2 regions of the Agathobacter rectalis ATCC 33656 genome follow, and region 2 is predicted to be linked to the other one. Evidence: a T-box and tRNA genes for the amino acid it is inferred to sense, from the RefSeq annotation. Region 2 holds a T-box; the other holds one or more tRNA genes.

Region 1 (16,272 bases), 720 kb from region 2:
CTAATTTTTTTGTACTATCTACATTTTGATACTTTGAAAAATCAAAAGTTCCATAATAAAGTCCCACCGTCACATTATTTTTTTGCTGCATTATGCTATATGTAATCAGCACACTCATTGCGCAAATGCAAACAGCAAATACTACATAAGTAATAACTCGTTTTCTCATTATCTACCTTCTCCCTATTGTTTAATCAATGTTGGCTTTATCCTTACGGTTTCATAACTCTTACTATATACTGATGCTTTCCCCCAACTTGACCATTTTCCATTTTGCTTTGTTCTATACTGTATCAACATCACAGTTGGTTTGACTTGCTTATTTAGTGCCAATTTATAATAACCTTTTCCTGTAGCCTTAACAGCAGCTCCGAATGTTCCCGTTGTAATTTTTCCCAATGGTATTCCTAATGAAACAGAACCTATTCCATATGCAACTCCTACAGATAATGAATATGTAGATCCACCTGACTCACTATAGTATAACATATCTCCATTTTTTAGATAAGTACTTTTTGTTGATTGTCCTGAAACATAATGATTTCCAGTCCATTGTGTTGACTTAACTATTGTGATAAATCTATATTATTTAAATACCTATATATCTGATCATATGTCACCAGCGACACATTTCCCATTTTTCCGGCTTCCTCAATACACCCTTGGGTAAATCCTTTTTTTGCGAATAAAAATAAATGGACATTCTCATATCTAAATAATCTGCTTCTCTTTTTCAGCTTTTCGAGCACTTTTACATCCACATTTTCATTTATCCACTTACATTCTCCAAACAATACAGTGCTTTTATCCTGATCACCCATTATATCAATTTCTGTCTGTATTCTCTCTTGTGGATCTGTTCCCCACCATCGTCCAAGATTGCTAAATTCCACAGGTGATTCCCCATCAAGCAGCAATTTCCACATATACTGCATACATATTTCTTCAAATATCCTGCCCATATAATCTGACAGATTTGGAGCAATTCTTTTATACGCAAGTTCTGTTGCACCTCTGCTAATGATAGAATTATTATCAGGTATAAACCGATACCAGAATCTAAACATATTATCAGCTATTGCATATATTGATTTTCTGGACTCCTTTTCGCCATATGGAGTTTCTTTCCGTATTAAGCCAAGATTAATCAGATTTTTCATATACTGTGAGCATACACTTGTCGTTTCGCCTATCTTGGTTGCGATTTCCGACATACGGGAGCTGCCTGTTGCTACTGCTGTTATTATTGCATTATATACAGCAGGTTCACGGACTTCCTGCTTTAACAGATTTTCAGGTTCCTCAAATATTGCCGATGCTGGGTTGAGGAACACATTTTTTATATTATCCTCTACACTCATGCTGTCATTCATCTGTAAAAGATATTGCGGAGTACCACCAACAATACCATATATCAGAGCCATATCCTCTGCTGAAAATCCGTTGAAATATTTGCAGCTATCCTCAAAATCAAACGGAAGTATTTTCATCTGGGCAGTTCTTCTGCCATACAAAGGTGCCTTATACGCCAGCACATTATCTTCCATGTAAGACATAGATGAGCCACATAAAATAAGCATCATTTTAGAATTATCTTTATTTTTATCAATAAGCATCTGCAAGGTTGAAGCCATGCTTTTCGAAGCTTTTGCCACATATGGATACTCATCTATGACAAGCACCAGTCTTTCATTTTCACATAATTTAAATACATATTCTATTGCAGCCTGAAATGACACAAATGAAGTCCCCGGCATTATTCCTGAAGCATATTCCATGATTGCCTGACTAAAGTTCTCCAGATTCTGCTTTTCGTTGCTCTCTACTCCCATAAAATATATTGCTTTTTTATCCTGTATAAAATGGCTTATGAGAGCTGTCTTCCCCACTCTTCGTCTGCCGTAGATTACTGCGAATTCAAATTTATCCGAATTATATAATCCGTTTAAAGTTGCAAGCTCTTTTTCTCTTCCTATAAACATAGCTCTTCTCCCTCCATTTCTATACACAATATTTTATTACTTATATATGGTTTAGTCAATCGTAATTTAGTTAATCATAAATAACTAAATCGTAAATAACTAAATATTTATCTTTCATTTCGTATACACAAAAAAGACGGCCGTCCCGGTCCCCACCGGTTCAGCCGTCTTTATAATAAATTTCAATGTTATACTTTTATATTTTACTCTTATTTATACTTTTTTACTAACTTTTATACTTGTTTAAATTTAGCATCTACTGCTGTGCAAGCACTGCCTGTACCTCTGCCTCTGTAGCGCATGCCATTACCTTGTCTGCCAATGCCTTGCATTCTGCCATGCTGCTGTCTGCGATGGTCTTTCTGGTCTTGAGCACACTTGTGGCACTCACTGAGAACTCATCAAGTCCGAATGCGAGTAACAGCGGAATGAGCTTTGGATCTGCTGCTGCCTCTCCACACATGCCTACCATGATTCCCTCTTTCTTACCGCACTCGATGATACGCTTGATTGCGCGAAGCACTGCCGGATTGAAGGCTGAATAAAGGTATGCTACCTTTGAGTTTCCACGGTCTACTGCCATTGTGTAGCCTGTCAGGTCGTTTGTTCCGATACTGAAGAAGGCTGCCTCTTTTGCAAGCACATCTGCCATCATGCAGGCTGCCGGTGTCTCCATCATGATACCAATTTCGAGGTTCTTGTTGTATGCAATGCCCTCTGCATCAAGCTCTTTCATGATGTCAGCTACCATTGCTTTTACACTGCGAAGCTCATCTACGCATGTCACAAGCGGAACCATTATCTTTATCCTGCCGAATGCACTGGCTCTAACAAGTGCACGAAGCTGTGTATTGTAGATGTCTGTTCTCTGGAGACAGAATCTGATAGCTCTGTAGCCTAGGAATGGGTTGTCCTCTTTCTCAAGACCCAGATATGGGATTTCCTTGTCACCTCCGATATCGAGTGTACGGATAATGACAGGCTTGCCCTTCATTGTCTCTGCTACTGATTTGTATGCCTCAAACTGCTCTTCCTCTGTAGGAATTGTGTCTCTGTCCATGAAAAGGAACTCTGTACGGAAAAGTCCTATTCCCTCTCCGTCACACTCTACAGCTTTCTTTGCGTCCTCAGGCTTTCCGATATTGCATACAAGCTCTACCTTTGTGCCGTCTGCTGATACTGTCGGCACACCCGCAAATTTCTTTAAGAGCTCTTTCTCTTTTTTGTATTCCTCAAGCAACCCAGCGAATTTCTGCTCTGTCTCAGCGTCAGGGTTTACGATTGCCTCTCCGCTTGTTCCGTTGAGTACCACTCTGTCACCATTTTTGACAGCTGTGCAGATTCCATCAATACTGAGAACTGCCGGGATTTCCATTGCTCTTGCAAGTATTGCTGAGTGGGAGGTTCTGCCGCCCACCTCTGTGAGTATTCCTGCGATATTCTCTGCCACGATACCTGCTGTCATGGATGGTGTCAGGTCATGTGCCACGAGCACTGTGCCTGCCGGAGCTGCTGAGATATCATAGTCCTCGATTCCAAGCAGAATCTTAAGGATTCTGGCTTTGATATCCCTGAAATCTGTTGCTCTCTGCTGCAAAAGCTCATCAGGTATCTGTGCAAATATCTCTGCTGTCTGCTCAAGCACCTGGTCGAGCGCCTTCTCTGCCGTGATTTTCTCACTTACTATGAGCGCTGTAATCTGCTCCTCTATGGTCGGATCCTGAAGCATCTGGATATGTCCGCGAAGGATATCCGCATCCTTTGCTCCGACTGTCTTTTCCATTCTGTCTGCCATGGCGTTTGTATCATTTACAAATTTCTCAATGGCTCCCTGGAGACGTGCGATTTCAGCGTCTGTATCTGTAATTTTCTTATTCTCAATCACTATCTCATGCTCTTCGATAATGACCACATTTCCGATTCCGATTCCTTCTGAGCCGGCGATTCCTTTGTACATATCACACCTCCGATTGACTTTGCTGGTTGATTAATCTCCGAAGTTGTCTGCCTCGAGCTCTTCCATCTTTGCAAGTGCTGCTTCCTCGTCAGCTCCCTCACACTCGAATGTAATCTCTGCATCCTTCTTGATGCATGCTGCGATGATGTTTACAAGGCTCTTTGCGTTGATTCTCTTGTCGCCGAATACGATTGTTACGTCTGAATCAAACTTGCCTGCCTCTCTTGCGATAACTCCTGCAGGTCTCATGTGAAGTCCCTCTGCTGCTTTTACTACCATTGTCTTGCTTACCATAGTTTTGTCCTCCTGAATTTAAAATTATTGGTTTGTTTGTTTATTTCGCTCACACATATGATTAACTGTATCGCCCTCTGCTATTCATCAGCCTGTCATATGTCCGTTGCTTTCTATGGTTTTATTGTACTGTGCGGTATGAGTTTTTTCAATATTCCCCAAAATGCAAAATTGCACCATCTCTGGTGCAATTTTGTATTAATGTGATATTCAGTTCCACCCCAGCTCTTTCCGGATAGCTGCACAAAGCTCATGAGGTGAAGCAGCCTCCCTGAGCCTGTCAGTCGCTCCATTTTCATTCAGAAGCTTTGTGAAATCATGGAAAAATGCCTTTGTCGTGTTGACACTGTCAAAGTTTATCGCAAGCAGAAATATCATGTCTGCCATCCTCTCGCCCCACTCTATCGGCTTGTCGAGACGTATAACAAGTATCTGGCAGCGGTTTACATGCTCAGGCTTTCCGTGCGGTATGGCTATATTGCAGCCCACAGCGGTTGCCTCCACCTTCTCACGCTCCAGTACATCCCTCGCAAACTCGCTCTGCACTATTCCTTTGTTTATGAGAAGCTGGCACGCGCGCTTTAAAACATCCTTGCGGTTTTTCGCCTTTTTCTCAAATATGATAAATTCCTCCGACAGCATCTGTGAAAACTCGCTGACCTCCGCGCTCTGGCCGGTCATGAGCTCAAAGCACTTGTTTCTGATATTTTTCTCATCCTGCGCACTGATTAGTGGAGAAACATACAGAAATCTCATATCCTTGTGGATATCTGCCCGTGTGTCTATGGTCGAGAGTATGAGGTCGCAGTCATACTCGTCAATATGCTCTATGCGGTCTGACGACAAAATGCTTACTATCCTTACATCCGGCACTCTGTTTTCTATTTTGCCCGCTATTATGCTGCCGGTCGCATAGCCTGCTGCACCGATTAACACTGCGCGCACTGTCATAGGATTTCTGTGCAGGGCTCCGCCCACCTGCAAGGCAATAAAAGCTATCTCATTCTCGCTCGGCATGGCGCCTGTGTACTTTTCGTAGTATCTCGATACTGTAAAACATACCGTAAAGAGACTGGCATACGATTGTGTGATATCGGAAAGAAACGGATTGTCTATCTCTATGCCAAAATGAGTCCTCGCAATGGAGCCCGGTAAAAAGCTACGCATGCTCTCACGTAGAAGCTCATTTTCAATCAGATTGGCAGCGAGAAGATTTGACAGATACACTATCATCTCATCCTCTATGCTAAGCGCCTCCTCACAGGACATGACAACGCGGTTTTGTCCCTCGGCACAGGAAAAAAGCATTGCCAGATACATGATTTCAGGCTGTGAGAGGCTGATGCCGTGATGTCTTTCCAGAAAGCCTGCTGCCTCCTTTGCCATGTTCTCATGCTCTATCATTACGAATCCATTTTTCTGTACCTGCTGCTCTGTTTCGGTGCCCGCATCCCCATCACTTGCAGCATCACATATTCGGTTCGACAGATCTAACTCATCCGTTTTCAGTTCCTTCTCCACATCCACCCTGAAAAGTGCAATGGCTATATACTCTGCCAGCATCTGAAATGTGTAATCCGTAAAGATGATATCAAAGCGTCTCTCCACATGATGTATCATGTCAACTGCCATCGACAGATTTACGCTTCTGAAATTATTGGCTATCACCTCGGCCGCGCGTCTTGAAAGCCTGTGGTCATCGGTCTTGATAACCTGCTTATCACTGATTGGATACCTGCAGAAATGCCTCATGGCTTTTCTGATATCAAGCTCACTGCCTGTCGCATATATTCCGTAACCCGCCGTTCTGTGCACCTTAATGCCAAAGAGCAGAAGCTCTGCGTCAAGCTCATTTATATCATCCATGATGACATTTTTGCTGACGTTTAACTCCTCCGAAAAAAGCGCATACGTGTATGTATCCCAGCCACTTAGCAGAATATACGATATGTAGTTCTGTCTCTTCTTCTGCGATACTGCTGCCGATTTCCGCCCTGCCACATCCAGAATCTTTCCTATCTGCGCATCGCTAAAGCACGGCTTCATGCCTTTGCCCGGCTTTCTGTCGAGCGTCATAGAGTTTTGCTCACAAAAATCAGCCACCTCCTTCAGATATGTCTTCACACTTCGCTCCGACATACCTGTGGACGCAGCAAGAGCCTTTGATGTGACAAGCTCATTGTTGTGCTCTGCCAGCTTTTCAATTATCAATAATCCCTTTTCTGAAAGCATAAATCAAAGTTCTCCTGATTATACGTAATTTAACAATTCGACCGGTTCATCTATCAGATTTGTTGCACCATGCTCCTTCAAAAACTCTACGTCCCTGAAGCCCCATGTGACAGATACGCACTCCAGACCTGAGTTTTTCGCTGTGGCGATATCCACATCGGAGTCCCCCACATAGATTGCTTCATCTGCACTCACCTGAAGCTCTTTAAGTGCCTTCTGCACCATATCAGGTGCCGGCTTTTTGCGTATACCCTCTTCCTCCATCTCGCCGACTGCCGATGTCATATACTCCTTGAAATAAAGCTGATTGAGCTCCTTTACCGCCGGGTCAAGCTTGTTTGAAACAATAGCAAGCTTTATGCCGTTTAATTTAAGCTCCTTTAAAAGCTCCATGATTCCATCATAAGGTGCTGTATTGTCATTGCAATGAGCCTCATAATATTCCTTGAAATCCGAAAATGTCTTTTCAAACTTTGGATTGTCTGCCCCCTGTGGCACTGCGCGCTCCATCAGAAGCTTTACACCGTTTCCCACAAATCTGCGCACCTCGTCGAGTGTACGCTCCGGCATGCCATTTTGTTTTAATGCATAGTTTGTTGCATTTTTTAAATCCTCAAGTGTATAGAGAAGTGTTCCATCAAGGTCGAAAACGACCGCTTTTTTACGGTTTTCCTCCTCACCCTTTGCTATATGTGTCTTTTCAAATTCTGTCTTGCTTATCATATATGCCTCATTCCTGTCATCATTTGGCAGAACCATAATATCTCCAGGTCTGCCTGATATATAACTGCTGTCATCCTTATTCTTAAATAGCTTTACCTTGTGCTTTAGCACAAATGCTCTTGAAAAATCCTCCTCAACAGGTATGCACACTCTGGCATGTGCCATTCCATCCACTATAGTCTCCGTATCCTTATTCTTGAACTTCGGGACATAATCTGTCTGTTTCACAGTAAACCGCCAGTCCTTGTATATCCTGAAGCTTTTGTTCAGCCTGTCCAGATTTAAAATCCGTACACTGCCGTCTTCTCCTATTATGACTACCGTATCTTCACTAACCGGTGTGGAGATATCCCCCTTAGCTGTCCGCACTCCCATGCAGCAGCCCACAGGCAGTATATCCTTTGCAATGATACATCCCATCGGTATCGGGCGTTTTTTATAATCCACTTTTTTGAAGCCACTCGTATCAAAATCTTCTCCGTAAATTATCTTTGTATCGTTTAAATAATCAAAAATCCTCTCTTCCAATAATGATTTGATTGCAGAATCCGAAGGACGTTTGTGTGTACCATCGCTGCTGTACTGAAATCTTGGTGTCACGTCTTTTTCTTTGCAGTAGACATTATAGCTGTCTATCAGCAGATCCATCGGAATAAATCCACCGGCCTTGTAATAATGCCCTCCGCCTGAGCCTATGTCCCTGCACACTTCCTGCGCCATTTCGCTTGCGCTCACCTCTTTTATACAGCTTCTAAACGAAAGCTTCACTCCATTCTTAATCACTGAAAATACCATACATATGTCAATAGCATCCACCTCCAGCACAAAATCGCTTATGATGCCGAGTACATTCGGGTCACATGCCCCTGCCTTTACGATCGCCAGACGATATTCCTCTATATAATCGCGCCCCAGCAATGCTGTTGCGGCTATGTCCAGCTCCTCAAGTGACATGTTGGCATTTCGGAATTTGGCCACTATAGTGTTGTCAAAATCCGCCTCATCGCGCAGGTCCCTATCAAGCGAATGTGTTATCTCGGTAAATTCTCCGGTGTCGGTGTAAAGTCCATAATACAGTGCTGTTGCCAGGTTTCGATTTATCTCTACGCCCTCCTCACGCAGCATATCCCACACAATTGTCGCACATGAGCCCATATAGCTCATGACACGGTTCATAGCAGGAAGCTCTCCCGATACTCTGTGGTGATCTATGACAGCTACATTTTCTGCCTTGAAAAATGTGACATTCCCACCACCGTACTGACAATCGACAGTCACAAGCAGCTGCGGATTGTCTAAAAAATCCACATGCTCTATCGGTATGCCAAGACTGTCTACCATAAGCACCAGATTGCTCTTGTGTATGATATTCCTGCCTCCGTATACAAGTCTGGGACTTTTTCCATTCATCCTCAGATATTCATAGACTCCAAAGCCGCTTGCCAGTGCATCTGCGTCCGGATTATCATGACATTGCACAATTATGTTATCAAATTGTAATAAATCACTTAGCTTCATTATTAGCTCCCTGAATAGTTATATTAATTCATTTTCTCATATGTGTATTTATGGCTGCTTCAAATCATAACATTATTTCAGGTACGGAAACAGCAGCGAGCTTCTGTCCTTCTCGTCAAACATCGAATTGTACTGCAGGATATTGTATGCCTTTATCCATTTTGCCTCGTCTCCTGTTGCGTCTTCCACATGCATAAAACACTCATTCTTTTTCGAATAATAGCCCCTTGAATTTATGGCCGGAATCTTCTCCATCAGCTCTGCGAGGAACCGGTTGTATGCCGGCAGATCTATGTTGGCTCTCTCAAGCGTCAGTGTGGACAGGTAGTTGAGGCTCGTCACATCAACTTTCTGTGCATCCGTCTCGTAATTGGTCCATATCAAAAACGGCACCTTGTACAGATTCTCAAGCTCCTGCTCCGTAAGTCCGGAATTGCCCTTGCCATTTAAGAGCTTGATAAAATCATTGCATAATCCAGGCTGGTGGTCTCCAAAAAACACAATCTCTACCGGATCATCCACACCCTTAAAGTATGTGATGAGATTTTCGAGCGCCTTGTCACTTTCATTCAAAAGTGACAGATACTGGTTCGCATCGGTGTATGACGCTCCAACCTTGTAAACCTCCTGGTTGAAGTTGTCATATCTCTCACCGTAGCCACCGTGGTTTTGCATCGTGACTCCCATGATGTAAAGTTTCTCGTCATCGCTCTTTTTCTCGTAGCGGTCAATAATCTTATCATAGAGCTCCTGGTCAGTGATATATTCCCTGAGTATCTTTGTCTGGTCAAAATCATCTATAAAGTAAGTCTCATCATAGCCCAGATGCGGATAAATCTTGTTCCTGCTCCAGCCTGTCGCATAGTACGGATGCATCGCAACCGTCGTATAGCCGATATTCTTCAGGTTTGAGACTATGGAGGTCGGGTCATCATTTATATACTGCTGATAAACCACCGAGCCGTCCGGCAGAAATGCCATCGAGTTTCCTGTCTCAAATTCCCACTCAGAGTTTGGCGTCTTCGCACCGTACACGGACGAAAGAGCATAGCCTTTAAGCGTATTTTCACTCAAAGAATCCATAAACGGCGTAACCTGCGTGTTGGTCTCAAAATCTCCCACCACCGACAAATCCGCAAACGACTCATTCATGATAACAATGATTGTCGGATTTTTCGCATCAGACTGCGAATATGAGCTGTCCGTTTCCTTGAAATTGCCTGCTATCTTGTCAACTGCCGCCTTGCTGTAGCCATCAGGAGCCTTCACAAAGCTGTCCCTTATGCCGAGCACAAAGTTCAGCAGATAGCCGTTTCTGTACGTGCCCTTTTTCTCCCAGGTCTCGGTGTTCAGTGACATGGAATTCATGATGACATACAGCACGCATATTATTGTGAGAAGAATCGAAATAATCCTCATATGGATAGCTGACTCGAACTGCACTTCTATGCGCCTTACCAGCATGAGATACAAAACAGCCGCCAGAATCACATACAAAAACTTGTAGTCTATGACGAATTTGTATTTTGTCACGACAGAAAGTCCTGTTCCCGCTGACTTCAAATCCGCATACGTAAACTCATTACCACGGAATTCATAGACAAAGTAATCTATAAATCCAAACGCGAGTATGGCAATTGATGCTATGGTACATGTCAGCCTCGTGTTGTTTGTGATAAAAAGTATCACCAGATATATGGCGAGCGCCAGAACCACATTCACCACGCATACCATATCGGTGGTTTTCACAAAGTCCTCATCAGTCAGCAGCACATACTGCACCGAAAAAACAGATAGTATCGCTCCGATGACAAGCAGTATCGCAGCCCAAAGCCACGACAGCTTCACCGGAAGCTCAAGCTTCACATTTACAAGTCCAAAATATACTGCCGCAAACAAAAGAATCACCCACCAGCTTGCCGATGTAAAGTAACCTACCAGCGCGGCCGCCACTGCTGCAATTCCAAAATGTATGTTGTTTTGTTTTGTTATCTCAAATTTGATGCTCATTTCTGCCTCTTCATATTGCCTGTTAATATTGCCTCTTAATGCTTTCTCTTAGTGCTTTCTCTTAATGTTGCGATTTGATTTTAAATTATATTTCCTAATTAGCAAAGAAGTCCTCAATTTGACTGTATATAATGTGCATCAGATTTGTTCTTGCCTCAACGCTTGCCCACGCAATATGCGGTGTGATAATCAGCTTGTTTGAATCCTTTATCGCACGGAGCGGATTGTCCTCACTCATAGGCTCCTGCGCCAGCACATCAAGACCTGCCGCCGCCAGCTCTCCATCCATAAGCGCCTGTGCCAGATCCGCTTCATTCACTATAGGACCTCTGCCAAGATTTAAAAATATCGCAGATTTTTTCATCTTTTCAAACGCAGCCTTGTCCATCAGACCAAGTGTATCATCTGTGAGCGGTGCATGCACCGACACGATATCAGACGTGGCAAGCAGAGTATCAAAATCCACCCTCTCATAGCCCGGCTGCGAGTTTCTTCCTGAGGTAGAATAATAAACCACATGGCAGCCAAAAGCCTTTGCGATATCAGCCACGCGTCTTCCGATATTTCCAAGCCCCACGATGCCCCAGGTCATACCGCTAATCTGGTGAAACACATTGGAAAAATGCGTAAACGACGTATCACCCACATATTTCTCGCTCTTCACATAATCATCATAATATCTCAGCTTCTCAAGCAGGTAAAATAGCAGTGCAAACGTATGCTGCGCCACGGTCTCTGTAGAATACCCTGCGACATTTCTCCATTCAATGCCTCTTTTTACCAGATATTCTTTATCCAGATTGTTTGTGCCTGTTGCAGTCACACATACAAGCTTTAAATTTTTTGCCTGTCCTATTGATTTCTCATTTACCTCGACCTTATTTAAAACAATCACATCAGCATCCCTTGTGCGCTCCGCTGCTTCCTCTGTTGTTGAAAAATCATATTTGACAACCTCTCCGAGCTTGTCATATTCGGAAAGGTCGATGTCGTCACCAATTGTTTTGGAATCTAAAAATACTATTTTCATGGTTTGTTTCCTCTGTGCTATATATTTATTTGTTTTAATTTATATTTTTAGGGGACTTCGCACTTGCAGGCTGTGATGGTGCGCCGGCATATGGTATATTCCTCAGAAATATATGAAGTCAGCCACAAAAAATGCATCCGGATAGTCTGTTTTATCAGTCTGCTTTTTATCGTCACCGAAGGTTAATGGAACTTTGTGGCAGTTCATATATTTCTTCGGAACACACCATATGCCAGCGGTAATGCAGGTTTGCGTGTGCGAAGTCATCTCAATAATTATCTATATTTATCACTATTTATTGTTATTTGACAATTTTAATCTTTATTTGCCAATGTTTATGATTAATAGAATTACAGCTAGCTTTAAATACTAACAAATTACCTAGCATAATAGCATTAACATAATAGTATTAGCGCAATTTATAAATGTAATCATATGTTCATTTCATACATATAAATATATTTATACCACATTTCCGGAAATAAAACCACTGTATCAGTATTTGATTAAACAAAGCTTAAGAAAGCCCACCATATTAATGATAAATTTCATCAATATGGTGGGCTTTAACTATTCTGTATCTCTCTTATGTTGGCATTTTATTTCACAGAGAATTTGTAATCGGTCTCTGTGTGGTATGTATCACCTGCCTTTGTAACAGGTGTACTGAAGTTGGTCTCATTTATTGAGTTTGGATAGAACTGTGTCTCGAGGCAGAATGCATCGCGGTTATTGTATTTGACTCCGCCCTTGCCTTCCTGTCCCACGATAAAGTTGGCAGTATAAAGCTGGATTCCGACACAGTCGGTGTATACCTCCATCTGTATGCCACTCTCAGGAGAGTATGCTGTTGCGACCTTTTCTACTCCCGGAGCGGTCTTGTCTATTGCAAAATTGTGATCATATCCGCTTCCATAATGAAGCTGTGTATCATTTGCCTCGATATCTCTTCCGATTGGCTTAGCCTCTGTAAAATCAAATGGTGTACCCTCAACCGGTGCAATCTCACCTGTAGGAATAGCCTTGGAATCCTTTACAGGTGTGTAATGCTCAGCATTTATCTGCAATGTGTGAGTGTATACGCTTCCTGATGCATGACCGTTCAGATTGAAATAGCTGTGGTTTGTCATATTGAAGGTAGTTGTCTTATCTGCCTTTGCATTGTATATAATAGCGAGAGCATTTTCTTCTGTTACCTTAAATGTCACATCAACGACTGCATTTCCAGGGAAGCCCTGCTCCAGATCTGCATCCTCTATCTCAAAGGTAATCTCATCTGCCTTCTGCTCCTTAACAGTCCAAAAGCGCTTAGAAAAACCATTTGATCCACTGTGAAGACTGTTCTCATTGTCATTAGCCTCAAGCTTATATTCCACTCCATCAATATTAATCTTTGCATCGGATATCCTGTTTGCATATCTGCCGACAGTAGCACCAAAATAGCTGTACTCCTTCTCATATGACTTTACATTGTCATATCCTAAAATGACATCTCTCTCATTGCCATCCTTGTCCTTTACAAAAATAGATACAACTGAAGCGCCATAGTCTGTCAAAAGTACTCTCAATCCACCGCCATTGCTGATTTCGTAAAGCGATGCCTCCACTCCTTTTGATGTTGTACCGAAAGCTTTTTTACTCATGCCCCATATCCTCCTTTGGTTACATTATGTTTGTTGCATTTTTTGTAACTTTATGTTTGTTACATTTTGTTTTAATACATTATGCTTTTTACATTATGTTCTGTTACTCTTTGCTTGGTAGCATTTCGATTGCATAATCGCGTTTATCTTATTCTACGCATTCCTTTGTATTTTACTTCTTTTGATCGCATAAGTAAACTTTTTCGTGCAAATATCCGATAAAATATTTATAACAAATATTTAAGTGCAATTATACGTTCAAAATAAAACCTAAAATAATAGTAACCGCATAGTTATAATTAAAAATAATAAGAGGATTAACATGAGTACACGAGTAAGTTCAGCAACAAATCTTTCAGCAACATATTTTATGAGAAATTTTTATTCAAACAACCGCGATGCCATGAAATCATCCAAACGCAAAGAATATAGTATTACAGAGCTCGCTTACGATGATTCAACCGCCCTGCACCGCGCAGCTAAAAAATTAAAGAACTACAAGTATTCGGACGACGAAAATACCGATAACATCCGCGGAACAGTCATGGCTCTTGTTGACACATACAACAATTCCATTGATTCCGCCTCAAACAGCAGTTCAAGCTCCATGAAGCGTTACGCCAAGCAGCTCAAAAAGCTGGCAGGCAAATACACCGACGAGCTTGAGGACATTGGCATCACAATAAACAAGGACGGTACTCTGAAAGCTAATGAGGAGCTCGTCAAAAAAGCCGACGCAGACACTCTTAATTCTCTGTTCGGAAATGACAATGACTTCACAAGCAGTCTGTATCGTGTCTCACGCCAGATGAGCAGCTCGTCACATGATGATTACTACACATCACTGCGGACAGGAAGCAATATAAATCTAACGGTGTAAATCTAATGATGTTTTTTTATAATGTAATTTTGGCATTTCAACTGTAGAATTTCGACTTTGCAAAAGAATAATAGATAATAAATATTTGGCTGTCTTTTTTTTAATTAGAGCAAAAAAAAGACAGCCATCGTTCTGCTGTCTTTTAGGAGAAGGTATTTTACTATGGGGATAGTAAAAAATATATAATGTATTGGGGGGTTTTTACAGTTATTATAGTATCACCTTGGCCTCTGAAAGTGTTAACAAACATGCACAAATTTTCGATTATTTTTTGTGCAGTTTTACTAATTAAAATACGTTGTCCGGAGTTCGAACCCTCCGATGTCTTGCATTAAAAAACGCCTCTCTAAGAGAGACGTTTTTCAATGAGACATCGGGGATTCGAACCCCGGACAACTTGATTAAAAGTCAAGTGCTCTACCACCTGAGCTAATATCCCATAATAAATTAAAATGCCCAGTTCCGGAATCGAACCAGAGACACACGGATTTTCAGTCCGTTGCTCTACCAACTGAGCTAACTGGGCACAATGCTTACGCATCGAGTTGCGGGAATAGGATTTGAACCTATGACCTCCGGGTTATGAGCCCGGCGAGCTTCCAGACTGCTCCATCCCGCGATAGTATTTAGTTACTCTATAAAGAGTAATGGGCAGAGATGGATTCGAACCATCGAAGCAAGTTGCAGCAGATTTACAGTCTGTCCCCTTTGGCCACTCGGGAATCTGCCCATAATACAATTCAATATTAAATTGTATAAAGCCGATGATCGGACTCGAACCGATAACCTGCTGATTACAAATCAGCTGCTCTGCCAATTGAGCCACATCGGCATAACTAATAAAGGAATTAGTTAAATGGGACCTACAGGGCTCGAACCTGTGACCCTCTGCTTGTAAGGCAGATGCTCTCCCAGCTGAGCTAAGATCCCACGCGTTACTTGTAGTGAGTATTAAAAAATTCATCTGATTTAATCGTCATATAATCATGAATAAAGACTCACTATAAACGACCCAGACGGGACTCGAACCCGTGACCTCCGCCGTGACAGGGCGGCGCTCTAACCAACTGAGCCACTAGGCCATATAAAGGTTTATACCTTCAAAACTTCATACAATTCCGATTTGTTTTCTTCGTTATTAACCAGATTAAGCCCTCGACCTATTAGTAACAGTCAGCTCCACATGTTGCCATGCTTCCACCTCTGCCCTATCTACCTTGTAGTCTTCAAGGGGTCTTACTCCCGAAGGAGGGATATCTCATCTTGAGGGGGGCTTCACGCTTAGATGCCTTCAGCGTTTATCCCTTCCAGACTTGGCTACTCTGCCATGCCGTTGGTCGACAACAGATACACCAGTGGTCCGTCCATCCCGGTCCTCTCGTACTAAGGACAGCTCCTCTCAAATATCCTCCGCCCGCGCCGGATAGGGACCGAACTGTCTCACGACGTTCTGAACCCAGCTCGCGTACCGCTTTAATGGGCGAACAGCCCAACCCTTGGGACCTGCTACAGCCCCAGGATGCGATGAGCCGACATCGAGGTGCCAAACCACTCCGTCGATGTGAACTCTTGGGAGTGATAAGCCTGTTATCCCCAGGGTAGCTTTTATCCGTTGAGCGATGGCAATCCCACTTTATACCACCGGATCACTAAGTCCTACTTTCGTACCTGCTCCACCCGTCGGTGTCGCAGTCAAGCTCCCTTCTGCCTTTGCACTCTTCAAATGGTTTCCAACCATTCTGAGGGAACCTTTGAGCGCCTCCGATACCCTTTCGGAGGCGACCGCCCCAGTCAAACTCCCCGCCTGACATTGTCCCATTGCCAGTTCATGGCAACTGGTTAGAAACCCAGTACTACAGGGGTGGTATCCCAACAGCGACTCCGGACAGACTGGCGTCCATCCTTCTTCGTCTCCCACCTATCCTGTACATGCAGTACCGAATCCCAGTATCAAACTGGAGTAAAGCTCCATGGGGTCTTTCCGTCCTGGCGCGGGTAACCAG
Region 2 (16,272 bases):
ATTTTTGTATAATATATACAGGATATCCCTCTACAGTCCCTGTGTCATCTTGTAATCTATAAGTGTCATAAGCGATTCTGACTCGATGGCGAGCTGCTCACACTCCCCAATCCACTTGTCATAGGCTTCACTCGCCTCATCCTCCGGCTCCTTTGCTTCGAGCGCCTCCATCATGGCATTGACCTCGGCAAATTCTGCCTTGATATCCTCTAAGAGAGAGTCTTTTGTTGATTTCATAGTATCCTCCCAATTTGATTTAACGTAAAATATATTTTTATGATTATTTCACAAAAATTTCATTCTATAAAGTGTGGCTCAAGCATCTCAAGCTCAGCCACATCTATGCAGTTTGGAATCGTGCCGTCTATCACGTCCTGCTTACACTCTGCGTAGTCAAACCACTTTACAGAGTCGATTTCCTCCTTCTGCACTGTGATATCCGCTTCGTCCACATCGAGCCACAAAAGAAATACCTTGCTTATCTGGTTGTCCAGGAATCTTTCTCCGTGAAACACCTCGTCTGCATGGTGTCTGTGCAGTCCACAATCGATAAGCTGTTTGGGCTCTATTGTCAGGCCCAGCTCCTCCCTAAGCTCTCTGAGCGCAGACGGTATATAGTCCACACCGGCCGGTATGTGTCCCGCACTTGATATGTCGTAGCAGCCCGGAAAGGAGTCTTTTTCCATGCACCTTTTCTGCAAAAGTATCTGTATGGAATTTCCACGGCGTCTGACTATCCAGACATGCGCAGTCCTATGAAGTATATTGTTTCTGTGCGCCTGCTTGCGCTCTACGGTCTGTCCTGTTGGATTTCCCTGCTCGTCCACTATATCAAAATATTCCATATGAGACTCCTTTCTTGTCGCTTACGTCCGGATCACTCAATAGGTGCTCCTGCCGGCATTGGCTTCTCCGGTGTCAGGAGTGCGAGATTGCCCTCTGCATCCTCTGCGCACAGAAGCATTCCCTCTGATAAAACACCTGCGAGCTTAGCCGGTTTTAAGTTTACGAGAACCATTACCTTCTTGCCTACCATCTCCTCAGGAGAATAGTACTTTCTGATACCTGATACTATCTGCTTTGTCTGGTTTCCAATCTTTACCTGTGAGCAGAGAAGCTTCTTTGACTTCGCAACTGCCTCACATTTTATGATTTCACCAACCTGGAACTGAAGCTTTTCGAAATCATCAAATGTGATTTCTTCCTTTGCTTCCACATCCATCGGCTCAAGGTCTGCACCATCTGCGGCATTTTCACCTGCACCACAGCCACATGCTGCCTTACCCTCAACTGCAGCAAGCTTAGCCTGCTCAGCCTCAAACTCTGCTTTCTGTACCGCCTGGATTTTCTCTACCTCAGGCATCACATCCTCTGCCTTTAATCTGCCGAAGAGGATCTCAGGTTTGTCTGTAACCTTTGTGCCGCTCTCATAAAGACCAAATTTGTCAAGGTCATCGAACTCACGGAGTGTTGTGTTAAGCTGTGCCACAATCTTTTCTGCTGTCTCAGGCAGGAATGAATGAAGCAGGCTTGCTCCGATTGTGATAGACTCTGTGAGGTTGTAAAGCACCTCAGCAAGACGATCCTGCTGTGCCTCGTCCTTTGCAAGCACCCAAGGTGTTGTCTCGTCGATGTATTTGTTGCAGCGGCGGAAAAGTGCGAATACCTCTGTGATGGCATCTGCCACACGAAGTCCTTCCATTTTCTTTGCCACTTTATCTCTTGTGCCGGTAACAACAGCCTTAAGATCTGCGTCAATGGCAGTCTGATCTGCATCGCCTGTTGCGCCTGTGCTCTTTACGATGCCGTCAAAATACTTATTGCTCATGGAAACTGTTCTGTTTACAAGGTTTCCAAGTATGTTTGCAAGGTCTGAGTTGAATCTCTCGATTACAAGATCCCATGTGATGATTCCGTCGTTCTCGAATGGCATCTCATGAAGCACAAAGTAACGTGTGGCATCCACGCCGAAAAGCCTGACCATATCGTCTGCGTAGATAACGTTTCCTTTTGACTTACTCATCTTGTCACCGCCCTGAAGCAGCCATGGATGTCCGAATACCTGCTTTGGAAGCGGAAGGTCAAGTGCCATAAGGAAAATAGGCCAGTAAATAGTGTGGAAACGCACGATATCTTTTCCGATAAGGTGCAGATCTGCAGGCCAGTTTTTCTTGAAAAGCTCTGATGATCCGTCAGGATCGTAACCGATTTTTGTAATATAGTTTGTGAGGGCATCAAGCCATACATACACTACATGCTTTGGATCGAAATCTACCGGAATTCCCCAGCTGAATGATGTTCTTGATACGCAAAGATCCTGAAGTCCCGGAAGCAGGAAGTTGTTCATCATCTCGTTTTTCCTTGAAACCGGCTGGATGAAATCAGGGTGTGTGTTGATATAGTCGATGAGTCTGTCTGCATATTTGCTCATCTTGAAGAAGTATGCCTCCTCCTTTGCAGGCTGTACCTCACGTCCGCAGTCCGGGCATTTTCCGTCCACGAGCTGTGACTCTGTCCAGAATGACTCACATGGTGTACAGTAAAGTCCCTCGTATGAGCCCTTGTAGATGTCGCCCTGATCGTAAAGCTTCTTGAAGATTTTCTTTACACATTTCTCATGGTCCTCATCTGTTGTGCGGACAAAATTGTCATATGATGAATTTACCAGATCCCAGATTCTCTTTACCTCACCTGAAATCTGATCTACATACTCCTTCGGTGAAATTCCGGCTGCCTCAGCCTTTTCCTGGATTTTCTGTCCGTGCTCATCTGTTCCTGTCTGGAAATATACGTCGTATCCCTCTGCTCTCTTGTATCTGGCGATTGCGTCTGCAAGGATGATCTCATATGTGTTTCCAATATGAGGCTTGCCTGATGTGTACGCAATGGCTGTTGTCATGTAATATTTACCTTTGTTTGCCAATTTAGTTTCCTCCTGTTTTTAATGCTTCGCACATATAGTCTTCTATAATGCCGTATCACATACAGTATATTCCTCAGAAAAAATACTATATTTATTTCCTCAGAACAACTATATGCTCTCCGGCAATTCAATATATTACGTGCGAAGCCGTAATAATAAAACAAAACGCCTCCTCAGGAGAAAACTCCCAAGAAGACGATTATATCGTGGTACCACTTCTCTTCACACAGCTATCAAAATCATCTAGCATCTTTTGCCGGCTCTGCTGCGCCTCTTTCCGCTATAACAGGCGGTTCCTGTCAGTATCTAGCCAATGGTTCGATACTGCTGCTCCAAAGCCATGTTCCTCCTACTTTAGGTCATCCCCTCTCAGCCTGTGTGGGATTTCTCTGTAAATCTGCCATAAAAGTACTCTCTTTTTCGTCGCTTTTATCTCATACATTTCTAGAGTAGCATGTGGCTTTTAAATTGTCAACTGTTGTAAATCAACTTTTCTTTTACCAATCTTTTAAAATGCATTCTGTACTTGTAACTGCAAAATAATAGAGCAGGCTCACCCTGCTTTCAATAGCTTTCTATTTGGAAACTCAGAGATTTCCAGCATTGGTGCTTTTTTCTGCATATCCTCTTTTGTACAGCCCTCAGTCCTTGTAATAGGATAAGGCAGCTCAAATTCCATGCTTGTTCCCTTTCTAAGTGAAAACGATGTTCCCGGCATATCAGGGTACATTGTGCAAAAAACATTCTCACTCACAAGTGCCATATAATTATCGCCCATAAGACTATAGCGATCCAGCATCAGCCCGCCTTCCTCTCCAAGGTCGCAGTCTTTATTATAGATACGAACCTTTAACAGACAATAAAATGGAGTATTTTTTACTGTTGCTTCATCTGCCTGCCCCATATTATAACGCTCATAAAGTTCTCTTGTATCTACTACCTCATAGCCCAGAACCTGTACAGCATATCCGTCGATACACTCTTCAACAGTATCCACATAATCATTTCTAAAATCTACAGTTTCTCCCACATCATATATGTATACCGGCACTCTATCAGCATTTTTATTAACCACAATTACACGAGCTGTATACAGAATAAGCAAAATTAACCCGCAAATAATAAGCACTCTTTTTCTCACCCGCATATCCTGCCCTCCTTAAGTTTTACAATTTCATCAGATAATTCCTCCAATGTCTGCATATCATGGCATGAAATGATCACAAGTGCTCCCCGCTCTTTCTGTTTTCTAACAACTGATTTAACCATTTCCTTTCCATCATCATCCAGGGCATTTGTCGGCTCGTCTAATACTACGATATCGGGATTTCCAAGAACTGCTGCCGCAATCCCCAGTCTCTGTTTCATTCCAAGTGAATACTTTTTATATTTTTTCCTTCCCGCCTGCCCCAGTCCTACATCATCAATTAATCCACGTATTTCATTCTCCACGCTCTTTTTATCCACATTACCATCCACTTTTGCAAGAAGCTTTAAATTATCCTCTCCGGAATACATATCCAAAAATGCAGGATTTTCCAGTAAAAATCCAATACTCTCCGGAAAATCTATATCTTTTCCAAGTTCTTTGCCATCAATACACACCTTGCCACTCGTTGGACGGATCAATCCGATAAGTGCTCTCATAAGCATTGTCTTTCCCGAGCCGTTTATTCCCTGAAATCCATATACTTTTCCTGATGACATATCCAGATTTATATCCTCAAGCACTATACTTTTATTGATTGTTTTACAAAGCTTTTCTACCTCTATATGTGCCATTCTAGTTTTCCTCCTGAATAATGTTATACTTTTTGAACCTTATCACACCCACTATAACTGTTATAAATATTATCAAACACATAGCAGGGATTGCCACTTTGCAATCTATACCATCCTCATTTATCCACAAATGCCTTATCAGCATTGCATAATTTCCAATAACAAACAGGCTTTGAAAATATGCTGACAGCAGCAAAACCATGCACATTACCATAAAACTGTATATCGGCTTAAGCCAGAGTCCCAGTGCCATTTGTATCTGACATATTGCTACAGATAACATAAACACCATTACTATATCTCCAACCGGCATTATTGCATCTGGCTTAAGTGACGTATCTGCCCCCAGATTAAAAAGAACAGTCTGCATATCTGTATTTACCTGCATTCCGGACTGTATGCCGCTTATACTGCAAAAAGACAGAATTAATGTAAAAATTATCCCAAAGAAAATAATATTGCAGAGCAGATTCCATATACATTTTGACAGCCACCATTTCACACGGCTTTTTCCCTTTATCAGAAGCTTATTTCCGAAACCGCATAAATTATTCATGGGATAACTCAGAGTCACAAAAAGTATCATTACAAAAAGCAGCATCCATGTCACTGGAAATTGAAACACATTTTCCATAGACATTTTATATTTTTCCATACCACCGAAATTATATAGCAGAACATCTCCCATATGCTTTTGTGTACTTATACCATACTGCGCATACGAATTCATTTTCTGCCACAGCATAAACAGTACAGCCATTTCAAATATAACCGGAAACAATAATAATTTCAGGTTTTTTATGCAGCCATATTTTATGTCATAACATAACAATTTCCACATTTTCATATATGCATCCTCACATTACATCCTTTTTATGCATCAAAACCATATTAACCGCAATTGTTATAGCAGCCATTAACATAGACATTAAAACTATGATCCAAAGTTTTGCCGGATATCCGGTCTGTACACATTTGGTAAAATAAAATGGTGAAAATTGATAATTTTCTGCCCCAGGAGTATTTGAAAACAACATATTATTAAGTACATTTAATACCATGCAGACAACAAACGGAAAAATACAATTAACCCATTTATATTTAATAAATAGTGCCGACAGCATCGTAATACATGCCAAAGCTCCACAAAACATAAAATCAACCAGCATATATACCGCTACATAAGCAAATGGCTGTGTATAATACAAGCTTGAAAATAGAGAATTGCCAAAAACACCATACATAGTGTCATATGTAGGAACAGGTGTTATTGCCGGAATAAACATCGCAGTCAGCATAAAATTGATGATTAACGGCACTACCATTGCAAGACCACCGGCAATAAATGTTGCCAGAAATTTGGCTGTCAGATAGCTTTTCTCTCCTGCTCTTACCAGCATCTGACGCATATATCCGCTATTTTTTTCTCCGCAAAATGACCAGCCATACGGCAATGCGATAAGCAGCGGAAACACAAAAAAGTATAGTGATGACCCCAGCGAAAAGCCTTCACCACCAATCCAATGATTAAATAGCGTAAATCCCTCATAACAAGGATTGATACCATCATATATCTGACTGTTGTATACAAGATTTACATTATAAACCAGTCCTACTATGCCAATAATAGTTCCTATGATTATGGATATGGCAAAATATCTGGTCTTAATCGCCTTGTTAAGCTCAATTTGTAATACATTTTTCATATGCTACTCCAATCTGAGATCTATAAACTGCCTGTTCTCTTCATCACCATTAAAGTTTACCGACAGATAAAGCTTGCTTAAGTCCATATTATCAATCTGCAGCAATGCCGGATCTACACAAAATCCTATCTGAGCATCAAGCGACTGCCCCTGCACCAGTGTATAATCATATATCCCATGCTCATTGTCCTTTGCATTTGAAAAATAAATCGGATACCCTAAAAGCTGACAGGCACCATTAATTTCATATACCAGGGAAATATCCCCAACAGTGCATATTTCATCCTCGATATTTTTTACAGATATATCGCAAAGCAGAAGCTTTCCGCAGGCCACCTCATCCTTTTTCAGTATCGCAGGCTTTTCGGGATCAGCTCCCATATAATAATCGGTTTCTATAAGTTTATCCTGCACACCATCAATTTCAGCCGCAGTATCATATATTTTTACACTATTTACAATATAACTTTTGGCAACGTATTCTCTATTTGTGCCGTAATCCACGTTTTTCACCTGAATTTCATCTCCAATATTATAAATATCACTTTCATTATCTATCACTATATCCTCAACCTCAGGTCTATCGCTTTCATCACCTTTACCCAGGTTGACGTAGCTTTGTTTTTGATTTGACGAGCAGCCTGAAAATGTGGTTATAAGCATTGAAATTGCCATGATTGCAGTGAATATTTTTCTCTTATCCATAAATTTTCTCCTACCACTTATAATTCAATAAAATGATTGAAAAATCCAAAAGTATCCTTGATGCTTGCATGCTTGCATTTTTAAGTATATCTTTTGGCCCTTATATCACAAAGTACGTTTTATCATACTATAATATATTTATGATAAAACGTACTTCATAATTTTTATTTTCTAATTAGCAGCCTGATATGTCCCTGCACAATCAGGACTCCATTTTCCACTTACTCTTCCGCTAACCCCAGACTTTGCCGATGTGATTCCAAGTTTACACTGTAAATATCCAGATTCTTTTATTGTATTCCTTATTCTTCTTTGCGTTCCACTAGGAATAATTGCACGTCCATTAACTGTTTTGTTGATATCTCCAGATGTTAAAGACTGCACCCATAAATCAAATCCCGATTGATTATATATATAGTGTGACGATGCATCAGTCTTATCTCTTAGCTCTGTATATGCAGACGTACTATAGCTAAATGAAACAACTTTACTAGGCAAGTAGGTATCACGACAATTATTCGCAAGTACAGGAATTCCCGTTGTCATTATTATTCCAGACATGAATAAAGCCATTATTGTTTTTTTCATAATAAACTAACCTCCAATCTAAATATCATTTCTTTTACTTGCTGCTACAAATTCTCTCATCTTGTCAGGCTCCTTAGGCTGATAATAAAGCCCCCAGCAAAATTCTAATGCCTGCGGTGCAACGATTTCTGCTAACCGGCATAACAAATTCTTTTCTTTGGTCTGACTTTTCTTATGTTCTTTCAAATTTTAATGCCTCCTCCTTCGTATTATGCTTGTCAATTGGCACTTTCATATTACCTCATTTTCTCTCATATAACTGTATTTCTTCTTAATAGTCAAAAATGAGGAGTGAGCGGTCTTATCAACCACTCACTCCTCGTTTTCATCCACTTATCCATAAATTACAATTTCTTTATAAAAAAATATATAATAGATTTATTCATAATTTTATGTAAGGAGACCAGCTATGAAATCTATTGGAAAATGCTTATCCGAAAAATATGTTTTAAATGGAATTATTGAATCTCATTTTAGTGATGCATATGCTTATATTTTTGACTACATGTTTAATTTCATATTATACAATTTATCACTATTAACTTTAGGTTTTTTATTTCACCATCCGATAGCCGTTACAATATATATTATCATTACAGGATCTTTACGTGCTGTAACCGGTGGGTATCATTGCAAAACACGTATTTCATGCTATATACTATCATATACTGTATTTTCTATATATCTTTTAACTATTGCCACTATACCTATGATTTCTGCATATATCTTGATACCCATATATATTATTTGCTGGATTTTAATATTAGTGGTTTCACCTGTTGACACACCTAACAAAGTATTTAGTAAGTCAGCTAAAAAGACAGCCCGGAAAAAAACCTATATTATTTTTTTCTTCAATTCCATATTTACAATTCTGTCACTTTTGTTACACTGGAATAAAGGTTTAATTTTTATTGATTTAAGTCTCATAATATGCGCAACAGGTCTTTATACCGGATATATTTCAAATATAAGGAGGCATCATGAATCTTAATATAGCAATATGCGACGATGATACAAACGATATCGCAATAATGAAAAAGAATATTTTACAATACACAATAGAAACTGATAACAACATTGTCGTATCATCTTATTTTTCAGCGAGTGATATACTTTCAGACTACAAGAATCATCTCTATCAGATAGTACTTCTGGATATAGAAATGCCAGACATAAATGGTATGGAACTTGCCAGACAACTCCGGGATATGGATGATGATCTGCTCATTATATTTACAACATCCTATCCGGAATATATGCACGAAAGCTTTGAAGTCCAGCCATTTCAATTCATAACAAAACCGGTCGACTATACAGCTATATACAAGCTTTTTAACAATATTATCAAAAAATTATATCGAAACTCAAAAAGTATCGTTATAATTGATACTGATGGTGAAAAAAATTTTGTACCTTTAAGCGATCTTCTTTATATTTCATCAATGAAAGAAAATAAGTTACATCTCAGATATCAACTTACTGACAGAGCATTGATATCCAAAGGCACTTTATCCGAAGCAGAAAAACGACTTTCTTCTCACGGATTTGTTTCACCTTCAAGAGGATTTCTGGTAAATTTACACCAGATCAGATCAATTACTTCCACGCGGCTTTTACTGAATAACGGCTTTGAACTTCCAATCAGCCGGAGAAGATCCAAGGAATTACAAAATATCTACTCTCAGCACATTATTAATATATTATAAATTTAAGGAGACAAGTTTATGAAAATAGTATTGTTGAATTTATTGGACAGCATGATGTCCGGTGCAGCAGCCTTTATATTTTTTCAGACAATTCTTGGAAAGAAGAAATCCCAACTGCCATATTATATAATACTTCTCATATTTGTATGCAGCTTTACTATTTATGCAGCCATTACATCTATTTTAATTGGCAATACATCGACACTGGCAGTTTATTTACGTTTAACCTTATCATCTTTACTTTGTTTCTGCCTAAGTTTTCTTTATTCAGCCAATTTGCGAACTAAAATACTTATATCCATCAGTACTACTATATTATGCTCTATCTTTGAAGCTTTTTCGTATTACATTATTACAAGCATTTACTCATATCGAGTCGAAAAAGATACTATGGATTTTTTAGTATTCTCCAATATATCGCTTATGGCGAATATGTTTTTCCTTATTTTTTCAATACTGATTCATTTTATCTGGAAAAAGGAGGCTTTTGTTCATTCTTTAAGTTATACAATAATTTTATTGGTTATTCCGGTACTTTCTATGTGCCTGTTACTATCAAAACCAATTTTATATCTAAATATAAATATTCCGTCTGCCTTTTTCATTTTAGCAGCCTTTGTATTGTTTATAAATATTATGAACTATATATTGTTTTACAACGTCCTCGAAAACGAAGAGCTCCGCTTTCAGCTTACCATCCAAAAAGAACAGATTGAATTTCAGCGCAACAAATACGAGCAACTGGGTGCTGCCTACAAAAATATACGTAGCTTTATGCACGACACCAAAAAGCATCTGTTTTATATTGAAAATTGTGTTACTGAGAAAAAATATGACGATATAATCCCTTATTCTAAAGAGATTATGCACGACCTCGAATCACGCTATTGTACTATTAATACAGGAAATCTCGTTATAGATGCCTTTGTAAGCAACCTGCTGCTTCAGACAAAAGCCCAAGGTATCACTCTGCACACCAATCTGAAATTTGACAAAGCCACTATTCCTGTCAATGATTATCACCTGACTATCATTCTCGGAAATCTGCTTGATAATGCGCTTAATGCCTGCCGTGGACAAATCGGAGCAAATATCAAGGTTGCGGTAAGAACTGTAGACGGCACCTTTACCATACACGTTGCAAACACATATGTGATTGCAGATCCTGACAAGGCACCTGATGATTTTGAAAAAATAGATTTTATTCACGGATATGGTCTGAAAAATGTAAAGGACTCAGCCGAGGCATGCGGTGGTTTCTGCGTGATCCATCATGAAAATGATGTATACTCTGCCACTGTTATAATACCTATTCTGAATCCTTGAATTAATTCATCAACAAAAAGGATAACCTATCCATCTGAAATCCGATTTTCTACAACACCTTTGAACCATTTGCCGTAAGCTTAAAAGTTGCACCTAGCACCTCCGCTGCGCCACGACACATCATCATTCGACCCAGGAAAATTTCAAAATACTCATACATAGAGCAGATTTTCGTATCAATCTGCAGATTAAGCGCTATGACTTTTTTATCCATATTTATTTTAAGAGCTGCATCTGTTACTGCATAATTTACCCTGTCGTGTATATCAAAATTTTCTTTTGCCTTGTTCCTTACACGGTTTCTGCGCACATCGGTTTTATCTGCTATGATGAGTGCTGCTGAAATAGGATCCGTTGCCCCTCCGGTTGACTCATCATGATGTCCTATCGCAGACACAACCGTTATCCTATCCTTCAGACTCATATCTGTTTCTTTGAGTATCTCGTTTGCCAGTATTGCACCATATTCCGCATGACGGCTTCTGTTTACCACATTTCCGATATCATGCATAAATCCCGCGATTTTTACCATTTCAATATCAGATTCGCTGTAGCCGAATTTCTTTAATATATATGCTGCTCTTTTGGCTACCATTGTGCAATGAGCTACCGAATGGTCTGTAAAGCCCAATACTCCAAGGTTTTCATTCCCTTTCTTTAAACATTCACAGACCTCCTTATTCTTTTTTATCTCATCGTATGTCAAATTATTGCCTCCTGTTTTGTTACTTAATCATAAATTATAGTCTGCTTTTCATAAAAATATTCGTACATGTTTTGTAATCTTTATTTCTGCACTTATAAGCGTAACAAATAATTGAAAATATATTGAGGTGGCTGTGTAAAATTTGTGGGAAATTTTCTATTTACTATTGATATATTTTGCATTGACATATTTTGTTGCATATTTTCCTCCTTTATGCATATATTTGACTAAAAAATATGCAGATACTCAATAAGTATCTGCACATTTTCTAAGTAATATTATGCATTAAAGGTTCAAAAGGTATTTTACCCTATCGTATAATAATATACGCTGTATATGCTGCATACATTAGCAGCATGATGATACCCTCGCCTCTTTTTATCTCACGCTTTGTCCATGCCATAATCCACACGATGAGTGAAAATACCACAAGCACGATAATATCTATGATATTTTCCTGTATGAATGCTATCGGGCTGATGGCTGATGCAATTCCGAGCACCATGAGTATGTTGAAAATACATGAGCCGACTGCATTTCCGAGTGCCATATCGACCTCGTTTTTTCTGGCTGCGACTATTGATGTCACAAGCTCCGGAAGCGATGTTCCGATAGATACGATGGTCAGTCCGACGAGTGTCTGGCTCATTCCAAGGTCAATCGCTATGCGGCTTGCACTGTCTACTACGACATCTCCGCCTACTGCGATACCGACAGCTCCGATCAGGATGAAAATCACTGCTTTTGGCATTGAGATAAGCGGTATCTCATCGACCTCCTCATCTGATGACTGCCTGTTCTGTTTTAATGTGTGTCTGATAAGGTAGAAAATATATCCTGCAAAGCAGCCGAGCAGTATTATCCCGTCCACTCTGCCGAGTGTCATGCCGATTGTTCCCATGACAAGAAGTAAAATGGCACATATCATCGAAAATGGGAAATCCCTTTTTAATGATGCTCCATCCACCACTATCGGTGTCATCAAAGCGCACACGCCGATTACTACCATAAGGTTAAATATGTTTGAGCCTGTCACGTTGCTGACTGCAAGCGTATTGTTGTGTGCTATGGATGCTGCCACACTGACCGCTGTTTCAGGAAGCGAAGTTCCCATCGCAACAATTGTCAGTCCAATGATAAGTGACGGCACCTTGAAGCGCTTTGCCACGCTTGAGCTGCCCTCCACGAACATGTCTGCGCCCTTTACCAAAAACACAAAGCCCACTATGAGGCAGAGCAGCACCACTATAAACGGTGCATTATTGATGAAATTTTCCATGTTGAATCCTCCATTTTTTTATTTTTGTATTCTATATTATTTCATTTCTTATAGGATCTGAAATGTAATCCCAGCCACAGTTTCTGTCATATCATAACACGCTCATTAAAAGCTTATAAACCCCAGGTGCTCAAGCAATATCTTCACACCTATGAGTATGAGAATGATTCCTCCGGCTATCTCTGATTTCTTTTTATATTTATTGCCGAAAAAGTTTCCGACTATGACTCCGATGATTGAGAGCACGAAGGTTGTAAGTCCGATGATTGCAATAGCCCAGTAGATGTTTAAGCTGTCATAGGTAAATGCAAACATGATTCCGACTGCAAGCGCATCGATGCTTGTCGCAATTGCAAGCAGAAGCATCTCTCCCTGATTGAGCGCCAGGTCTTTTTCCACGACAGAGTCATCATCCTTTTCCTTTACTGCCTCATAAACCATCTTTCCACCGATGAATCCCAGCAGAATGAATGCTATCCAGTGGTCAATGCTTGTGATGTACTTCTCAAAGCGGATGCCCAGCATATAGCCGATAAACGGCATGAGCGCCTGAAATCCTCCGAAATACAGACCGATTGTCAGCGCCTGCTTTCTGTTTACCTTTGTCATTCCAAGTCCCTTGCAGATGGATACTGCGAAGGCGTCCATTGACAAACCTACTCCTATGAGCAGGATTTCAATAAATAATACCATATTTTTCTCCCTTTTGCCTAGTGTGCGGCGATTAATTTCTCCCGGATAAGCATATGAAAAAATGAGACCCTCGCATGCAGACACGAAACCTTATAAAGCTATAATTATATGGCTTATATAGCTTTATTGTGTGCTGCATACTTGAGTCTCATTCTTTAATGTTTGCCAGGTCTATTGACCGGTCTGTTGACAAACCACGTATATGTAATGATACGCGAACTACTCCCTCAGAGGTAGTGTGTATTTAATTAATCGCCTTTGCTTCTAAAAAAATATATCAAATGACATGGGCTGTGTCAATGTATTTTACCGCTAATTTTTGTACGGAATGGCTAACTTTTTAAAATAATCAAAACACCCGGAACATTTTTTACAAAACAAATTTTATACAGACTTACACAACTAATTATTTTAAAATCATGGTTGACACGAAAAACAACATGTGATATGTTTACTACGACAGACATAGTATGACACTCGTAGTATGTTACTCGTAGTATTGAATAATTTTAACATGAAATTAAACACTTGATACAGGAGGTGAATAATGCTAAATATAAGCAGCGATGTCATCCGCGGATACAACGATACCATCATACTCTACCTGCTCCTCGACAGACCATCCTACGGCTACGAGATTTCAAAGCAGATAAGGCTAATATCCGAGGAAAAATACGTCATAAAAGAAACAACTCTCTACTCTGCATTTACCCGCCTTGAGAAAAACGGCTATATCACATCATTCTCTTCGAGCGACAATGCAAGCGGCAAAAGGCGGACCTACTATCAGATTACCGATGCCGGCAGAGAATATTACAGGATGAAATGCGAGGAATGGAAACTGACGCTTGATGTAGTAAGCAAATTCATACGATTTTAAAGGAGACATTTTATGGAAACTATAAAGAATTATCTGGAAAATATGTTTTCGCACCTCCCGAATACCCCCGAGGTGCAAAAAGCCAAATATGAACTCTATCAGATGATGGAGGATAAATACAACGAATTAATATCCGAGGGCAAATCTGACAACGAAGCCATAGGCATAGTCATATCAGAGTTTGGAAATCTTGACGAGCTTGCTGACTCACTCGGTATCAAGAGCTTCGTGAATCCCAGTCAGGCAATGCCTGCTTCCAAAACACTCTCCCGCGAGACTGCTGTCGCATTCCTCAGGGATTCGGCAAAACAAGCATATCTCACAGCGTTTGGAGTGCTGCTTTGCATCCTCGCAAGCCTTGGACCGATATTCAGCGAATGCATTCCGCGTTCACTCGCTTCACCTGACGCATCTGATGCAATCGGCATTACCTTCCTGTTCCTGTGTGTCGCAGTGGCAGTCGGCTTCTTCATTTTTTCAGGCTCTATCTCATCCAAGTGGAGCTACCTGAAGCAAGAGCCTTACTGCATAGATTTTGAGACGGCAAACTGGGTCATCGAGCGAAAGGAAAGCTACCGCTCCACACATGCGATGCTTTTAACAGTGGGTATCATGCTCTGCATACTCTGCGCAGTGCCGGCAATCATAATCAGCTCACTGAACACCAAAAGCACCTTCGCAGACTCACTTTCAGGCGGACTCGTGCTCGTGTTTATAGCAATCGGTGTATTCATGATAGTATTCACAAACATGAAGAAATCAAGCTTTGACAAGCTTCTTTCCCTGAACGGAGCACAGACTATGGGCGGCAATTTTGCCAATTCACACGATGGCAAGGTGCACTATGAAAACCCTGTTGTGGCTGCAATCATGTCAGTCTACTGGTCAACTGTCACATGCATCTATCTATGCTGGAGCTTTATTACCTTTGACTGGGGTATCACATGGATTATCTGGCCAATAGCCGCAATCATCAATTCGCTGGTGGAAAATCTGCTCGGCGATAAACATGGAAATTAACGGAAACCAGGATAGTCAAAAATGTGTGTAGCATATTTTGAATAATCACAAAACAAATTATGCAACAAGATAATTCAGAAATGGAGACAAGTCATGAAAAAGAATATATATCTAATAATAATTACAATAATTACAGTGGTCTGCATCATCGCCGGGAGTCTCTACCATATCGGTGGCTTTGCCCTAGGCCTGTTTGACAATCTGATTCCGCGCTCAGACAAGTCTCTCGGAAACGTATGCACAGAGGAGCTTTCAGTCGATGAATTTTCAAACCTGGTATTTGATACAACCATATCGAACATCAACGTTAAAACCGGTGACAGCTATACGGTCTCATACAAATGCAACAAGCGACTGGTTCCAAAGATTAGGAGCACAGGCGATACCCTCACAATATCCCAAAGCAAAGGAGCCAACTACAGAAGAAGCACCACGAGCGAAATCACTGTTACCATTCCTAAGGGCGCAGCATTGAACAAGCTCTCCTTTGATACAGGCGTAGGCGAGGTAAACCTTAATTCCCTGACCGCAGCTGATGCTGAATTTGACACCGGCATAGGCGATTTATATGTCACAGACTGCAGCTTCGCCACATGTGATGTGGATGGCGGAACCGGCAACCTTAGCTTTGAAAACTGTGCCTTTGACGAAATGGATATCGACGGCGGTACAGGTAACATCACTGTGACATCCTCACAGTCACTTGACGGCTACATGATGGACCTGGACTCAGGTACAGGCGATATCACAATCAACGGTAATGACTATAATGATGAGTATGAGGTAAATGAGCATGCCAAAAAGCACCTGGTTATCGACTCGGGGCTTGGGGATATTGAGGTGAGGTATTAGTACCATATCATCCGATAATTTCTTAATGTCCTTATTTTTTGAAGAACTCTTGATTCTCTCAAACACATTTTTGGATAATTACTTTCCGGATTGTTATCATTTT

The links. A T-box is a leader RNA that pairs with one kind of tRNA and senses whether it is charged. The one in region 2 lies ahead of metG (methionine--tRNA ligase), so its partner is inferred to be a tRNA-Met.
Region 1: it encodes a tRNA-Met, which carries the amino acid that the T-box ahead of metG (methionine--tRNA ligase) is inferred to sense. The anticodon was not compared.

The regions. Positions count from the first base shown of each region.
Region 1 covers NC_012781.1:311,206-327,477, reverse strand. The annotation lists gene EUBREC_RS01625 (hypothetical protein) at 1-169, opposite strand, end outside; gene EUBREC_RS01620 (hypothetical protein) at 184-489, opposite strand; gene EUBREC_RS01615 (ATP-binding protein) at 567-1,982, opposite strand; gene ptsP (phosphoenolpyruvate--protein phosphotransferase) at 2,239-3,939, opposite strand; gene EUBREC_RS01605 (HPr family phosphocarrier protein) at 3,970-4,233, opposite strand; gene EUBREC_RS01600 (BglG family transcription antiterminator) at 4,444-6,465, opposite strand; gene EUBREC_RS01595 (HAD-IIIA family hydrolase) at 6,484-8,706, opposite strand; gene EUBREC_RS01590 (LTA synthase family protein) at 8,779-10,716, opposite strand; gene EUBREC_RS01585 (D-2-hydroxyacid dehydrogenase) at 10,811-11,746, opposite strand; gene EUBREC_RS01580 (aldose epimerase family protein) at 12,346-13,389, opposite strand; gene EUBREC_RS01575 (hypothetical protein) at 13,712-14,269, shown strand; tRNA gene EUBREC_RS01570 (tRNA-Lys) at 14,636-14,708, opposite strand; tRNA gene EUBREC_RS01565 (tRNA-Phe) at 14,723-14,795, opposite strand; tRNA gene EUBREC_RS01560 (tRNA-Met) at 14,815-14,888, opposite strand; tRNA gene EUBREC_RS01555 (tRNA-Tyr) at 14,918-14,999, opposite strand; tRNA gene EUBREC_RS01550 (tRNA-Thr) at 15,029-15,101, opposite strand; tRNA gene EUBREC_RS01545 (tRNA-Val) at 15,127-15,199, opposite strand; tRNA gene EUBREC_RS01540 (tRNA-Asp) at 15,278-15,351, opposite strand; rRNA gene EUBREC_RS01535 (23S ribosomal RNA) at 15,413-16,272, opposite strand, start outside.
Region 2 covers NC_012781.1:3,043,786-3,060,057, forward strand. The annotation lists gene EUBREC_RS14340 (hypothetical protein) at 31-237, opposite strand; gene EUBREC_RS14345 (NUDIX hydrolase) at 297-845, opposite strand; gene metG (methionine--tRNA ligase) at 878-2,899, opposite strand; T-box leader at 3,112-3,356, opposite strand; gene EUBREC_RS14355 (DUF5028 domain-containing protein) at 3,477-4,070, opposite strand; gene EUBREC_RS14360 (ABC transporter ATP-binding protein) at 4,061-4,705, opposite strand; gene EUBREC_RS14365 (hypothetical protein) at 4,707-5,552, opposite strand; gene EUBREC_RS14370 (hypothetical protein) at 5,563-6,411, opposite strand; gene EUBREC_RS14375 (DUF5027 family lipoprotein) at 6,415-7,116, opposite strand; gene EUBREC_RS14380 (DUF2712 domain-containing protein) at 7,288-7,704, opposite strand; gene EUBREC_RS17130 (cyclic lactone autoinducer peptide) at 7,723-7,890, opposite strand; gene EUBREC_RS14385 (accessory gene regulator B family protein) at 8,114-8,698, shown strand; gene EUBREC_RS14390 (LytR/AlgR family response regulator transcription factor) at 8,688-9,413, shown strand; gene EUBREC_RS17830 (sensor histidine kinase) at 10,035-10,739, shown strand; gene EUBREC_RS14400 (HD domain-containing protein) at 10,789-11,445, opposite strand; gene EUBREC_RS14405 (calcium/sodium antiporter) at 11,756-12,724, opposite strand; gene EUBREC_RS14410 (manganese efflux pump MntP) at 12,830-13,417, opposite strand; gene EUBREC_RS14415 (PadR family transcriptional regulator) at 13,965-14,297, shown strand; gene EUBREC_RS14420 (permease prefix domain 1-containing protein) at 14,310-15,317, shown strand; gene EUBREC_RS14425 (DUF4097 family beta strand repeat-containing protein) at 15,411-16,169, shown strand.